4 regions of the uncultured Intestinibacter sp. genome follow, and region 3 is predicted to be linked to each of the others. Evidence: riboswitches for the same ligand, from Rfam matches in the RefSeq annotation. Region 3 holds a riboswitch; each other region holds the start of a gene.

Region 1 (3,640 bases), on a different contig from region 3:
TGTACTATGGGAATGCTTATAACAGGTATAGTATATTCTTCTATATTAATTATATTATTTGGAAAATTTATTTTCTTACAACCTATTGCGACAATTATAAAAGTTTTAAGTTCTATTATATTTATAATAGTATTTGCATTATTGTTTAAAAAACATATATATAAAAAGATTGATGGTGTAACTGGAGATATACTAGGTTGCACGATAGAACTTGGAGAAGTATTTTTCTTAATATATACTTATATGCTAATTTCAGTAATTTAGCATTGTAAGGAGAAGAAAATGAAAAAATTAATTTTAGTACGTCATGTACTTACAGAAGATAATAAACTTGCGAAACTCTCTGGTCATATAGATAGTAAAGTAAGTGAAGAAGGAAAGATACAAATAGAAAAAATAACAGGCTTTTTAAGTGATGAAAAAATTGATAAGATATATACTACGACGTCAAGTAGAACTAAAGAGACTGCAAAATATTTAGCTAAAATAAATTCAATAGAAATACAACAGAGTAAGGATTTACAAGAAATTAACTTTGGAGATTTTGAAGGAAAAGACTTCAAAGAAATTCAAAAAGATTATCCTGATGAATTTAACAAAATGATAGAAGAAGGATATGAATATACATATCCAAATGGAGAAAGCTTGGTTGATTGTTTTGAAAGAGTATCAAAAGAAACACAATTTATTTTAGATGAGTCTGATGAAGATGAGACAATCTTAATATGTGCTCATGCAGGGACAATTAGAAATATTTTAACATATTTAATTTCAAATAGTTTTGAATACCATTGGAATTTTAAAATCGACAATGCATCTATAAGTATTGTTGAAATTGATAATGGATTTGCTGTTATTAATAAGTTAAATGAAACAAGTTTTTTAAAATAGAATATTAGATTAATTTTTCTCAGGGAAAAAGGTAAAAGCCTTTACAGCCCCCGCTACTGTGAAACGGATGAAACTATAGAAACCACTGTTTGAGAAAATGGGAAGGTGTAGGAGTAGGATGATGTTAAGTCAGGATACCTGGATTAATTAATTTATTAGAGTTAAAATCTCGGGGTGAAGATTTTTTTATAAATACAAAAAATCCTAATCTCGTTATTAGGATTTTTTTGTTAGTTTTCTAAATATATATACGATAAATATAGATTTATTTTAGTTAATATATAGCGCTACAAATAATAGAAGGGGAAGAGGCTATGAGTAAGAAAATAATGTTTCAAGGAACTGCATCCAATGTTGGGAAAAGTACAATAGTTACAGGTTTAGGTAGAATATTTAAACAAGATGGATATACTGTAATTCCTTTTAAATCTCAAAATATGGCCCTTAATTCATTTATAACAAAGGAAGGACTAGAGATGGGAAGGGCCCAAGTTTCACAAGCAGAAGCATGTGGATTAGAACCAATAGCAGATATGAACCCAATATTACTTAAACCATGTGGCAACAATAAAAGCCAAGTTATAGTAAGAGGAAAGGTAGTTGGAGATATGACTTCTCTACAATACCATGAATATAAGTTAGAGTTAATGGATGTATTGAGAGATATATTTAAAGAATTTGAAGAAAACTACAATATAGTTGTTATGGAAGGTGCAGGAAGTGCAGCAGAAATAAACTTAATGGAAAGAGATATTTCCAATATGGGAATGGCAAGAATAGCAGATGCACCAGTAATATTAGTTGGTGATATTGATAGAGGTGGCGTTTTTGCATCACTTGCTGGAACAATGCTTTTATTAAGCGAAGAAGATAGAAAGAGAGTAAAAGGGGTAATAATAAATAAATTTAGAGGTAGAAAAGAGCTTTTAGATTCCGGAGTAAAAATGTTAGAAGAAATAATAAATGTACCTGTATTAGGTGTTGTACCTTATTGTGATATAAAAATAGAAGATGAGGATAGTGTAACTACGAGATTTAAAAAGCAAATGGCGAGAAATGATATACATATAGAAATTGTTAGAACGCCACATATGTCTAATTTTACAGATTTTAATATATTTGAAACTCAAGAAGATGTAAGTATTAGATATGTAGATTATGGAGAATCTCTAGGAAATCCTGATATAGTAATTATTCCAGGTACTAAAAGTACAATAGATGATTTAATGTTTTTAAGAAATAATGGTCTTGAAGAACAAATAAAGGAATTACATAGAAGAGGAAAATTAGTTATAGGTATTTGTGGTGGATATCAAATGCTAGGTAAAAAATTAAGAGACCCATATCATGTCGAAAGTGATCTAGAGGAAGTTGAAGGGATAGGTCTTCTAGATACTGAAACAACTTTTGAACTAGAAAAGATAACAACTCAAGTTAAGGCAATAATAGATAAAGATTTAAGTGGATATTTAAATAATTTAGAAGGTAAAAAAGTTAAAGGATATGAAATACATATGGGCGTTACCAATAGAGGTAATGAAATAAAAAATCTATGCACAATTACACAAAAATTAGATGAAAAAGTTAATTACACAGAAGGAAGTGTAAACTCAGAGTGCAATGTTTTCGGAACATATCTTCATGGAATATTTGATGATATAGATTTTACTAGAACTATATTAAACAACATAAGAGAAATGAAAGGTCTAGATAAAATAGACAGTAAAGTTAAATCATTTAAAGAATTTAAGGATAAAGAATACGACAGATTAGCAGACTTCTTAAGAGAACATCTTGATATAGAAAAAATATATCAAATAATGCAAGAGCACGAAGAAAGTAAAGGACAATAGGTGGTAGAGATGAAGAAAATATTAATTGCAGGGACAAATAGTGGTGTCGGAAAGACAACTATTTCATTAGGTATAATGCAAGCACTTACAAAAAGAAAACTACAGGTACAACCATTTAAAGTTGGACCAGATTATATAGATCCTTCTTATCATACTTTTATAACAGGAAGATATTCTAGAAATTTAGATTCCTATATGCTTGAAGATGAAAAAATAAAGTATATAGTAAAAGAAGCATCTAAAGATGCTGATATAGCAGTAGTAGAAGGCGTAATGGGATTATATGATGGATATGGAATAGATTTAAATGATTGCACAAGTTCATATACATCAAAAATGTTAAAAGCACCAGTTATATTAGTCATAAATGCAAAAGCTATGGCCGCATCTTCTGCAGCTATGGTTTTAGGATATAAAATGCTAGATACTGATGTAAATATAAAAGGTGTTATAACTAATAATGTAAAAAGTGAAAGTCATTACAATACTTTAAAAAGTGCTATCGAAAAATACACAGGCATAGAAGTTTTAGGATATTTTCCACCAAATAAAGAATTTTCACTAGAGTCTAGACATTTAGGTCTTGTCCCAAGTGTAGAAATGGACTCTTTAAAGCAAAAATTTGATAACTTAGCAGATGAAATCGAAAAATATATAGATATTGATAGAATATTAGAAATATCAGAAACACAAGACATAGATAGCAATTTTGATTTAGATAAATTTATAAAAGAACATAAAGTAGAAAATAAATCTATAGCTATAGCATTTGATAAAGCATTTAATTTCTACTATAGAGAAAATATAGAATTATTAGAGAAGCTAGGATTAGAAATAAAATATTTTAGTCCGATGCATGATGAGAAAGTTCCAAAAGCTGATTATATTTATATAGG
Region 2 (3,640 bases), on a different contig from region 3:
TCCCAAAATACCTATAAAATATGCTACAACTATTGCAAAGTTTATAAAAAGAGATATCTTAATGGAGACAGGACTTACTGCTTCTGCGGGTATTTCATACAACAAATTTCTGGCTAAGTTAGCATCTGATTATAATAAACCAAATGGATTTACAGTAATAATTCCAGATAATGCTCAAGATTTTTTAGATAAATTACAAATACAAAAGTTTTTTGGTATTGGAAAGGTAACTGCTAAAACACTAAAACTTATGGGAATAAATAATGGATATGATCTTAGACAACTTAGTTTATATGAATTAGAAAAATTGTTTAAAAGCAGAGGATATATTTATTATAATTTTGCGAGAGGAATAGATAATAGACCTGTTGAACCATATAGAGAACGTAAATCTGTAGGTTCAGAAACAACACTAGACCACAATTACAGATTAGATGAAGAAGAACTTGTAAATATATTAGATGAATTATGCCTAGATGTAAGCAATAGAATTATGTATTTAAATAAATTAGGCAAAACAGTCACACTTAAGATGAAGTTTGAGGATTTTACACAAATAACGCGCAGTACAAGTCTAGAATACGGAATAAACTCACATAAAGATATAAGAAAAAATATATACAATCTATTTAGAAATATACAGTGTAATAATCTACAAATACGTTTAGTCGGTGTAACTTTATCAAATTTAATAGATATAAATGAGAGTACACACAATATAACACTATTTGAATATATGAAAAATATAAGCACTGATAAAGATGATTAAAATAAATTTATTTAAATATTGTATAATAAAATAGCATATCATAAAGTATTATAATTTATTGAAAAAATTGTAAAATAAGGATATAATTAAGTATACACATTGTTGTATAGATTTTTTGAATAAGATTCACGAATTGAATATTGTTCAAGGTGTATTTAAAACAATACTTAAAAGGGAATGTGGTGAAAAGCCACAGCAGCCCCCGCTACTGTAAGAATGACGAAAGCTTAAGGTTTTGGAGAACTTAACCTCCACTGTTAAATCGGGAAGGAGAAGCAAGTAGGATGATTTCAAGCCAGGAGACCTGCCTAAAATAATACATGCTCTTTCGGAGGGAGAGAAATACTGTAATATGGGTTATTTATAATCGCGCGGAAAATAGACAATATACATATTATAGATTTTTTTGGGACCGAAGAAAATGGTTCTTTTTTTGTGAATAATAAAAGAACATTAATTCAATTTGTGAGTCTTATTTTATTGGATAAATTTAATAAAAAGAAAGTGTAATATTTAGTAACTTAGATATTTAAAGTTAAACATATTAGTAAGATTTTAAAATAATAAAAAATATATAATAAACCATTTTTTGAAATATGAAAATGAATAATTTTTAGGAGTTAAATTTACACTTTTTTAATGATATAATAATATATATCACTAATAAGAGGTGTTAAATAATGAGTGAAAAAAAATTGGCTAAAGGAAATGACAAAGCTGCACTAAATAGAAGGCTTAAGAGAATTGAAGGACAAGTAAAAGGAATTCAAAAAATGGTAGAAGATGATAGATATTGTGTAGATATATTAGTTCAAATATCAGCAATTAGATCTGCTATAGATAATGTAGGCACAATGATACTAGAAAACCATATTAAGGGCTGTGTTTCTAATGATATAAAATATGGAAATGAAGAAGAAAGTGAAGCGGCAATTAAGGAATTAATGGATACAATAAAAAAATTCACAAAATAGGGGGGGCTATTATGAATCAACAGGGGTTTATAGTTGAAATAGTAGATGATAAAACTGCTAAAATGCGTATGCAAAGACATTCTGCATGTGCTTCATGTGGTAAATGTGCAAAATTAACTTCAGAAAGTCAAGATTTAATAGTAGAAGTCGACAATCAAATTGGAGCAAAAGTAGGGGATCACGTAGAAGTTAGTATGGATAGTGTAAAAGTAATGAAAGCAACTATGTTGGCATATATGTTGCCACTAGTATTTTTAATTGCAGGGACAGCTATATGCTTTTTTGTACTTAATAATATAAACTTTAACGGTCCAATAGAATTATTAAGTGGACTATGTGGATTATTATGTACATTTTTAAGCTATCTTTATCTAAGAAAAAACGATAAAAAATATAGAGAGAGCAGAGATTATATTCCTATAGTAGTGAGAATAATTTAAATATAAGGGGTTTTGTAGCTGTGATTAATAAACCACAGCCACAAAACCCCTATTTTTCTAACTTTTCTTCAAGTTTTTTTAAATGCATCTTTTTAACAAGTATATAATAAGTTTTTGTAAAAGATGTAATTATAAGAATTCCGATTGCTATTCCAGTACTTTTAAATAGAGAATCCGTTCCAGTAGATACAGCAAGTGCATAATCTTTTTGAACTAATGAATACATAGTATTATATAATCCAAGACCAGGCACAAGTGGAAGTATTCCAGGTATTATAAAGTTTATAGCTGGATATTTTAATTTACGAGCTAAAATTTCACTAAATAATGAAACAACAGCAGATGCTATAACCATAGAAAATACATTTGAAATATATTCTGAGTTAGCCATAACAACATAAGTACACCATCCTATACCACCTACTATACCACATGGAATAAGTGATTTTTTAGGTGCATTAAAGAATATAGAAAAACCTGCTGTAACTGCAAATGAAAATATAAAGTTTATTATTAAATCTTTAATAGTCATTTAATCAACCTCCAATTTTAATCCAAAAATCAAGTACAACACCGACTCCTACAGCTATAGCTCCTGCTGTTAAAAATGCTTCAAATACACGAGAAACACCAGAAACTAAATCACCAGATATTAAATCCCTAAGCCCTTTTACGAAAGCAACTCCAGGAAGTAGAGGCATTATAGAACCTACTATAAGCATTTTAGGGTCATGTAAAATTCCAATCTGACAAAAAGCAACCCCAAACGTAGCTATTGCAAATGAAGATACTAATGTAGCCATAAATGCCATAGAGTTAAGTTTCATTATTCCATTATATATAATAGTTCCAACAACTGAGATTATTAATGTAAGTAAAAAATCTGCTATACTTGTACCACCTATTAAATAAGCGAAACATGCAGAAGAAATTGCAGTCCCCGCATAAAAAGAAATTATTCCATATGGTGGAGGTAAAGTAGCTATTTTTTTTAGTTTATTAATCGCTTCATCAGTTGTCATTTCAGGGTTTTGAACAAAATCTCTAGATACAGTATTTAAAAGGTCTATTTTGTTTAAGTCGATACTTCTACGCTTTATAGTTCTCATAAATGACAATCCGTCGAACTTATCATCTGCAATTATTATACACGTAGGAGTTGTAAATACATTAATATGTCTGTATCCACGAGAAGTACAAACTCTTAAAACACTGTCTTCCGCACGAGATGTTTCTACACCATTAGTCAACATTAATTCTCCTAGAAAAAGAGCAAACCTAAGAATCTCTTTTTTCTGTATTAATTGATATTCTTCCCTCATAAAATCATCTTATTGTCAAAAATATAATTTTGACAGACTCCTTTCCTTTTTATTTAGTTTTTTCATAGTAATAATTAGACTATTATAATATGTTATTAAACATCTAATACTAATTAATTTAGTGAGAAATAGTCT
Region 3 (3,640 bases):
GCCTCTGTAATAATTAAAGCTATGAGAGCCCCATTCAGTATATCCAGTGTCGTGACTTGGATATTCATAAAGTGCACCACCGCCAAATCTTCCTAGTGAATAAGAATCAAGCGCAAAATGAACAGGGACATAGTCCATAATTACACCTATATTTTCCCTATGGCATAAATCAATAAAAGCCATTAGATCTTCAGGTTTACCATATCTAGCAGTTGGGCTAAAGAAACCTGTTATTTGGTATCCCCATGAACAATCAGATGGATGTTCACACAAAGGAAGGATTTCTATATGAGTATAGTTATTTTCCTTTACATATTTTATAAGCTCTGGAGCTATTTCCATATAGTTAAACCATCTCTCTGTAATATCTATCGGTTGATTCAAATCGTACTCACTATTTATATAGTTTTCTAATTTTAGGTCATGCCCAAGTTGGTCCGCACTTATACTATTATCAGCTCCTACATTGGCACATTGTTTAATAACTCTTGCCCTTGAAACTTCTTCATTACTTTTATGTTTCCATGAACCGAAGTGAAGTTCATAGATGTTTAGTGGTCTATCTAAGTTTTTACTTCTGTTTTCCATCCAGTTTTGGTCGTTGAATTTATATGTACTTAAGTCCACAATTCTAGATGCATTTTTAGGTCTAAGTTCCATATAAAATGCATATGGATCAGTTTTTTCTACGCAATTACCGTACTGGTCGAATACTAAATATTTATAATACATCCCCAATTTAGCATCCTCTGAGAAGTAAGTAAATATACCACTACTTCCCATTTGTGTCATTTTCCCCTTATTTCCATCCCAATCATTGAAGTCACTTACAACTTGTACTTCTTTTGCATCGGGGGCATAAACCCTGAAAATAATTCCTTTAATACCATTCTCCCTACTAACATGAGCCCCAAAAAACTCATAAGCATCAAACATAGTTCCGCAATAAAAATCATGCATGTTTTTCATATGTTTATCATCCTTTCTAAATATATTTAGTGGGTTTTTATTTATACTTTTATTATATATAAAACCTCTTTATAAGAACAACAAAATTAAGTATAAACCAATAAAAAACTCACTCTTGTATGGTGAAAAGATTTATTGACAAATAATTCCATCTTGTGTTAGTATTTTATCATAGAAATGAATATTATTATGATATTAAGTGGTCAAATTTTATGAGAAATTTGAATAAAAGGAAATTAGGTTAGAATCCTAAGCGATCCGGTCACTGTAATCTAGGGAGCAATACTTAATATATCCATTGCATGCCATTTGTATGTGAGAAGGGAAGTAACGCGTTGATCTGTAAGCCAGGAAGCCTGCTTAATATTAATTTTATTAGGAGAGCTTCCGCGAGAGCACCACCTAAATATCATGATAACCAAGGGATTATTCTATACTTTTTTAATATAAAAGAATTTAATTTTAAGTTTATTTAAAATTTATTTTGATTGAAAGAGTATAAAATGAAATCTTTGAGTATATAAGATATTAGTGGTGTCTACTTTATTTGAAGTAGGCACTTTTTAATTTTAATAAAATTTTATAATTATAGAGAATATATTATATATATTCCTTATAGTTTAAAAATTGGACTCTCCTCAAAATTGAATAAATTTATATATTTCATTTCTAGACTATATTTATTTCTAGTTTTGATAAAAGAGGTATCAAATTATAAGGGGGAGAGATATGCAAGTTACACAGGAAAAAGTAAGTCAAAAAGGTATACTAGAGAAAGTATTTAAGTTAAGTGAGCATGGTACAAATGTCAAAACTGAGGTTATAGCTGGTTTAACTACATTTATGACGATGGCATACATACTAGCAGTAAACTCAAATATGTTAGCAGATGCTGGAATGGATGCAGGTGCAGTATTTGTTGCAACTGCATTATCAGCTACGGTTGCATGTTTTGTTATGGCGTTTTTATCAAATTATCCAATTGCTCTTGCTCCAGGGATGGGACTAAATGCATTTTTTGCATATACAGTAGTTTTACAAATGGGATATACATGGCAAATGGCATTATTGGGTGTATTTATAGAAGGAATTTTATTTATTATTTTAACTGTTACAAATTTAAGAGAACAGATAATAAATTGCATTCCAAATGATCTTAAAAATGCAGTTACAGCAGGGGTGGGATTATTTATCGCTGCTGTTGGAATGAGCAATGCGGGGCTTATAAGTACAGCAAGTGGAACATTAGCATTAGCAAATATGCATGACCCACTTGTAATATTGACAGTAGCTGGTCTAGTTATAGCAGGAATATTAGTATGTAAAAATGTAAAAGGAGCATTATTATTATCTATATTGCTTACATCATCAATTGGAATGATTACAGGTATAGTCGCTTTGCCAAGTGCAATAGTATCATTTAACATTCCATCATTAGCTCCTACTTTTATGCAGGCTTTTACAGTTCCAGTAGAGCAAATATTTAGTTTAGATATGGTGATAGTAGTATTTACTTTCTTATTTATGGATTTATTTGATACTGTAGGATTTTTAGTAGGTGTAGCTGCTAAAGGAGAATTAATCGACGAAAATGGAAAAATACCTAAAGCAAAACAAGCTATGTTGGCAGATGCAATCGGAACTACAATAGGGGCTATGCTTGGTACATCAACAGTTACATGTTTTATGGAGAGTACAGCAGGGATAAGCGAAGGTGGAAAAACAGGATTAACAACATTTACTGTTGGAATATTATTTGTATTATCTTTATTTTTAGCACCTCTATTTATAGCTATTCCATCACAAGCCACAGGAGCAGCACTTGTAATTGTAGGTGTTATGATGGCAAGTTGTTTTAAAGATATTGATTTCGATGATTATACAAATGCTATACCAGCGTTTTTAACATTTATATTAATGCCACTTACTAATAGTGTTGGTGATGGAATAATATTCGGTATAGTATCTTATACTTTATTAAAATTAGTTACTAATAAAAAAGAAGATATAAATATTTCATTAATAATATTGAGTATAATATTTATATGTAGATTTATATTCTTAAAGTAAATGACTCATAGTAAATAAAAATTATAAAAAAGTATTTAAGGGATTTGAATTATAGAGAAAAGCTGTTGCATAAATTGAGGGGATTTTATGCAACAGCTTTTTGATTCTATTTATTTTTGATTTTTAATATAATATAAAATGATTTTATTATAGTAAAAATATTTAAAAGTTTAAAAAAAATATCACAATATATCAAAAAAGATGTAAAATGTAGATATCAGATGTATTTCAAACATACCAATCTATTAGTAATTAAAAATTAAGATTGCTAAATCTCACAAAAATAAATTCAGAATATAAAATATCAAAATTATCACCAAGGGATTATAAAACTAAAAGTTTTAAGTAATAGAATTTAAAATTAAATTTTAAAATTATAACAGGCTTAATTGGAATGTTCGTAATTTTAATTGAAATTAATAATAAATCTAATTAGCATATAGTATTGTTAATAAAAAATTTAATTTATGAAAAAATACATTGATAAACTATGAATATTAATATAAAATACAAGTGTATAGTTCGTTAAAATAATTTTGAAAATTAATAAAGACTTTTTAATTTGATGAAAAATAAAAATTTATATAAGTATATTATTAAT
Region 4 (3,640 bases), on a different contig from region 3:
GGAAGAACTCACCAAATAAGAGTACACATGGCACATATAGGCCATCCAATTATAGGAGATGAACTATATGGTTATGTTGATGAAAATCTAATAAAAAGACAGGCTCTACATGCATATGGTCTGAAGTTTAAACAACCTAGAACAAAAGAAGTTTTAGCGTTTAAAGCTGAAATTCCTGATGATATGAAGATGCTAATTGAAAAATTAAGATAAAAGGAGAGAAGTAAATGATTATACATAAATCCATAGTACACGTACTAGATAAAAATAGCGATAGTCCTATATTAAATGACTACGAATGTAGAAACAGCTTAGAAGTGGATAAATTTTTCCAAAAAATAATAAACAGAGTTTCAAAAGACGACGATTTAAGAAAAGCTGAATTTAACGATTATAACAATAATATTGTTAAAAACTGTTGTGAGCAAATTATATATGACGAAGATACATTCTTACAAAATTCAAAAGAAATAGCGGCATATTTATTTGAAATTATGAAACAAAGTGAAGAGATGGACTCTTGTGACTTAGCTATTTGTCTATACAGTGTAAAAGATGAAAAAAATGTAGCTATAATGAGATTAGAGTATAAAAAACTTTATACACATTCAATTGAATTTGTAGAAGATAAATTTAATATACAAATAGTATCAAATGAAATTGGAATACCTGAGACAGGGCGTCCAAAACAATGTGCATTAGTAGGTCTTAGTGGTATAAATGATGAATATCATTTTAAACTATTAGATAAAGATGCTGAAAAAGAACAACTAGAAACAAAGTTTGTTACAGCGTTTTTAAATGCTAAAAAAATAGAAGATGATAAATATAAAACAAAAGTATTTAAAACAACAGCAGAAAATTGGATAACAAATGCAATTTCAGATGATATGAAAAAAGCAGAAGATATAAGAAGTATGCTTAATTATACATTAAAAGAAAAAGAAGAAATAAATGTTGAGGAATTTGTTCAAAATAATATAATCGATAAAGATTTAAAAGAAAGTTTCAAAGAACACATGGAAGACAAAGGATTAACTGAAAACTTTTCAGTTGATAAAAAATGGGTTGAAAAGAAACTTAAAAAGAGAAGTATAAAAACAGATAATGGATTTGATATAAAAGCAAATTTATCAGATTTTGAAGACCCTATGAAATATAGTGTTAGAAAAAATGAAAATGGTACATTCGATATAGTAATAAAAAATATATCTTTCTATGAAGAAAAATAATTTTACATAAATTTCATTTTATGGTAGTTATTCGAAGTTGCTTTTTACTCTATTAAAATAATGTTAGATTATGTTATAATTACGTGAAAGCATAAAGGTATAGAGGTTCTAATTTAGATTAATAGGGAAGCTAGGTGAGATTCCTTCGCAGCCCCCGTTACTGTGATGCTGACTATTTATTCGATAACCACTGCTATTTTGCGGGAAGGTGAATAAATGGGATGAAGCTAAGCCAGGAGACCTGCCTTATATACAATAAGAAAATCTTCGGGGTGGAGAATTTTACTTTAAAATAAGAACGGTATTTTAAAAGAAAAACTAACCTTGTGTTAGTTTTTCTTTTTTTGCAAAAGATACATATAATTTATAATTTTGAAAAATAATATCGTAAAAGCATAACAAAATGTTATTGCTTATTTTAAAATATAGTTACAAAAAAAATTGTAATTCTGCTATAATCATAAAATATATGGAGATTATAGTCAAATTATGGTAAAACCCTGGCTGGATTAATCTTGATATAAGCTTTAAAAATTTTAAAAAAGGTATATGAGGAGGAATTCATATGAAAAAGAAATTATTATCAATTTTACTATGTTTAACACTTATATTTTCTGTTGGGTGTAGTAAAGGCGAAAGCGAAAAAACAATAACTGACAGAGCTGGTAACGAAGTTAAAGTTCCAACAAAAATCGAAAAAATTATATCTACTGCACCATCAAATACAGAAATATTAGTTGGGTTGGGATTAGCTGATAAAATTATAGCAGCAGATACATACTCAGAAGGAATTGAAGGTTTAAGCAAAGACACTAAATTAATGGACTTCCAAAATCCAGATGCAGAAGCAATGGTTGAGTTAGATCCAGATATAGTAATAGCTTCAGGATATAACCAAGTAGGTTCATCAGAAGATCCATATAAATCAGTAAGTGATGCAGGTATACCTGTTGTATATATACCAAGTAGTAGCAGTATAGACGGTATATATAAAGACATAGAGTTCATAGCTGAACTTGTAAATGAAAAAGATAAAGGAAATGAAATAATCGATTCTATGAAAAAAGATGTAGAATCAATAAAAGAAATAGGCAGCAAAATAAAAGATAAAAAGACAGTTTATTTTGAAATAGGTCCAGCACCAACATTATACAGTGTAGGAAAAGACACATTCATAAATGAAATGATACAAATAATAGGTGCAAAAAATATATTTGCAGATAAAGATGCTTGGATATCACCAAGTGAAGAAGCTGTAATAGATGCAAATCCAGATGTTATATTAACTAACGTTAACTATGTAGAAAATCCAACAGAAGAAATAATGAGTAGAACTGGATGGGAAAACATAACTGCAGTAAAAGATAAAGCAGTATATTCTATAGATGCAAACTCATCTTCAAGACCAACACAAAATATAATAAAAGCTTTAAAAGAAATGGCAAAAGCTGTATACCCAGATGAATACAAAGACAAATAGAACAAAGTGTGCAATTAGTATACTTATACTTATATTTATTATTTATATTGGAACTTCCATTGGGAGTTCCAATATTAGTATGTTAGACACTATATCTATAATCGCAAATAAATTGATAAATATACCTCTTAGAGACGGTGTAATGCCAAAGGACGTATCTATTATATGGAAGATTAGGTTGCCTAGGGTTTTATTGGCGTTTTTAGTAGGAGGGTGTTTGGCTACTAGTGGTGCAGTTGTACAATCGATATTAAAAAATCAACTAGCATCACCATATACATTAGGTGTATCATCAGGTGCATCTTTAGGAGCAGGTCTTGTAATTGTAACAGGAGTAACAATTCCTGTAATAGGAGGTTTTACACTTCCGTTTGTTGGATTTATATTTGGACTTTTTACAGTTTATTTAGTTATATTATTTTCTAGTAAAATTGACAAAACCATGTCCAATAATACAATAATATTAGCGGGGATGGTTTTTTCTTTATTTGTCAATGCCTTACTTACAACTTTAACTGCGATGTTTTCAGAAGACTTAAAGAGTATAGCACTTTGGCAAATGGGAAGCTTTGCTATGAGAGGTTGGACATATGTATGGCTTATAATTCCATTTTGCTTAGTCGGTATGATAGGCATACTTAGATACACAAAAGAGATGGATATACTTACTTTTGGAGAAGAACAAGCCCAATCTGTAGGTGTAGATACATCAAAAGTAAAGACAAAACTATTTGTATTTTCAGCAATATTGACAGGAGGAGCAGTATCTCTTAGTGGTACAATTGGATTTGTAGACTTGATAGCTCCTCATGTTGTTAGAAAAATATTTGGATCTAATCATAAATATGTAATACCGATGACATTTATATTTGGAGGATGTTTAATGGTAATTACAGATTTGATTGCAAGAAGTATTTTTGACTCAACT

Evidence for each region. A riboswitch is a leader RNA that binds a small molecule or an ion and turns the genes downstream of it on or off. The one in region 3 is predicted to bind cobalamin.
Region 1: linked by a shared signal. The riboswitch ahead of RDX53_RS03010 (cobyric acid synthase) and the one ahead of RDX53_RS03375 (NCS2 family permease) in region 3 are both predicted to bind cobalamin.
Region 2: linked by a shared signal. The riboswitch ahead of RDX53_RS01365 (metal-sensitive transcriptional regulator) and the one ahead of RDX53_RS03375 (NCS2 family permease) in region 3 are both predicted to bind cobalamin.
Region 4: linked by a shared signal. The riboswitch ahead of RDX53_RS12280 (ABC transporter substrate-binding protein) and the one ahead of RDX53_RS03375 (NCS2 family permease) in region 3 are both predicted to bind cobalamin.

Annotation. Positions count from the first base shown of each region.
Region 1 is NZ_CABQXJ010000009.1:5,370-9,009, forward strand. It holds gene cobS (adenosylcobinamide-GDP ribazoletransferase) at 1-264, shown strand, start outside; gene RDX53_RS03005 (histidine phosphatase family protein) at 283-891, shown strand; cobalamin riboswitch at 887-1,052, shown strand; gene RDX53_RS03010 (cobyric acid synthase) at 1,206-2,744, shown strand; gene RDX53_RS03015 (cobyrinate a,c-diamide synthase) at 2,754-3,640, shown strand, end outside.
Region 2 is NZ_CABQXJ010000004.1:22,560-26,199, reverse strand. It holds gene dinB (DNA polymerase IV) at 1-769, shown strand, start outside; cobalamin riboswitch at 900-1,096, shown strand; gene RDX53_RS01365 (metal-sensitive transcriptional regulator) at 1,450-1,743, shown strand; gene RDX53_RS01360 (SoxR reducing system RseC family protein) at 1,755-2,183, shown strand; gene RDX53_RS01355 (threonine/serine exporter family protein) at 2,233-2,715, opposite strand; gene RDX53_RS01350 (threonine/serine exporter ThrE family protein) at 2,720-3,505, opposite strand.
Region 3 is NZ_CABQXJ010000010.1:29,837-33,476, reverse strand. It holds gene glgB (1,4-alpha-glucan branching enzyme) at 1-969, opposite strand, end outside; cobalamin riboswitch at 1,150-1,348, shown strand; gene RDX53_RS03375 (NCS2 family permease) at 1,699-3,039, shown strand.
Region 4 is NZ_CABQXJ010000083.1:2,409-6,048, reverse strand. It holds gene RDX53_RS12290 (RluA family pseudouridine synthase) at 1-213, shown strand, start outside; gene RDX53_RS12285 (nucleoid-associated protein) at 228-1,232, shown strand; cobalamin riboswitch at 1,319-1,496, shown strand; gene RDX53_RS12280 (ABC transporter substrate-binding protein) at 1,798-2,712, shown strand; gene RDX53_RS12275 (iron ABC transporter permease) at 2,693-3,640, shown strand, end outside.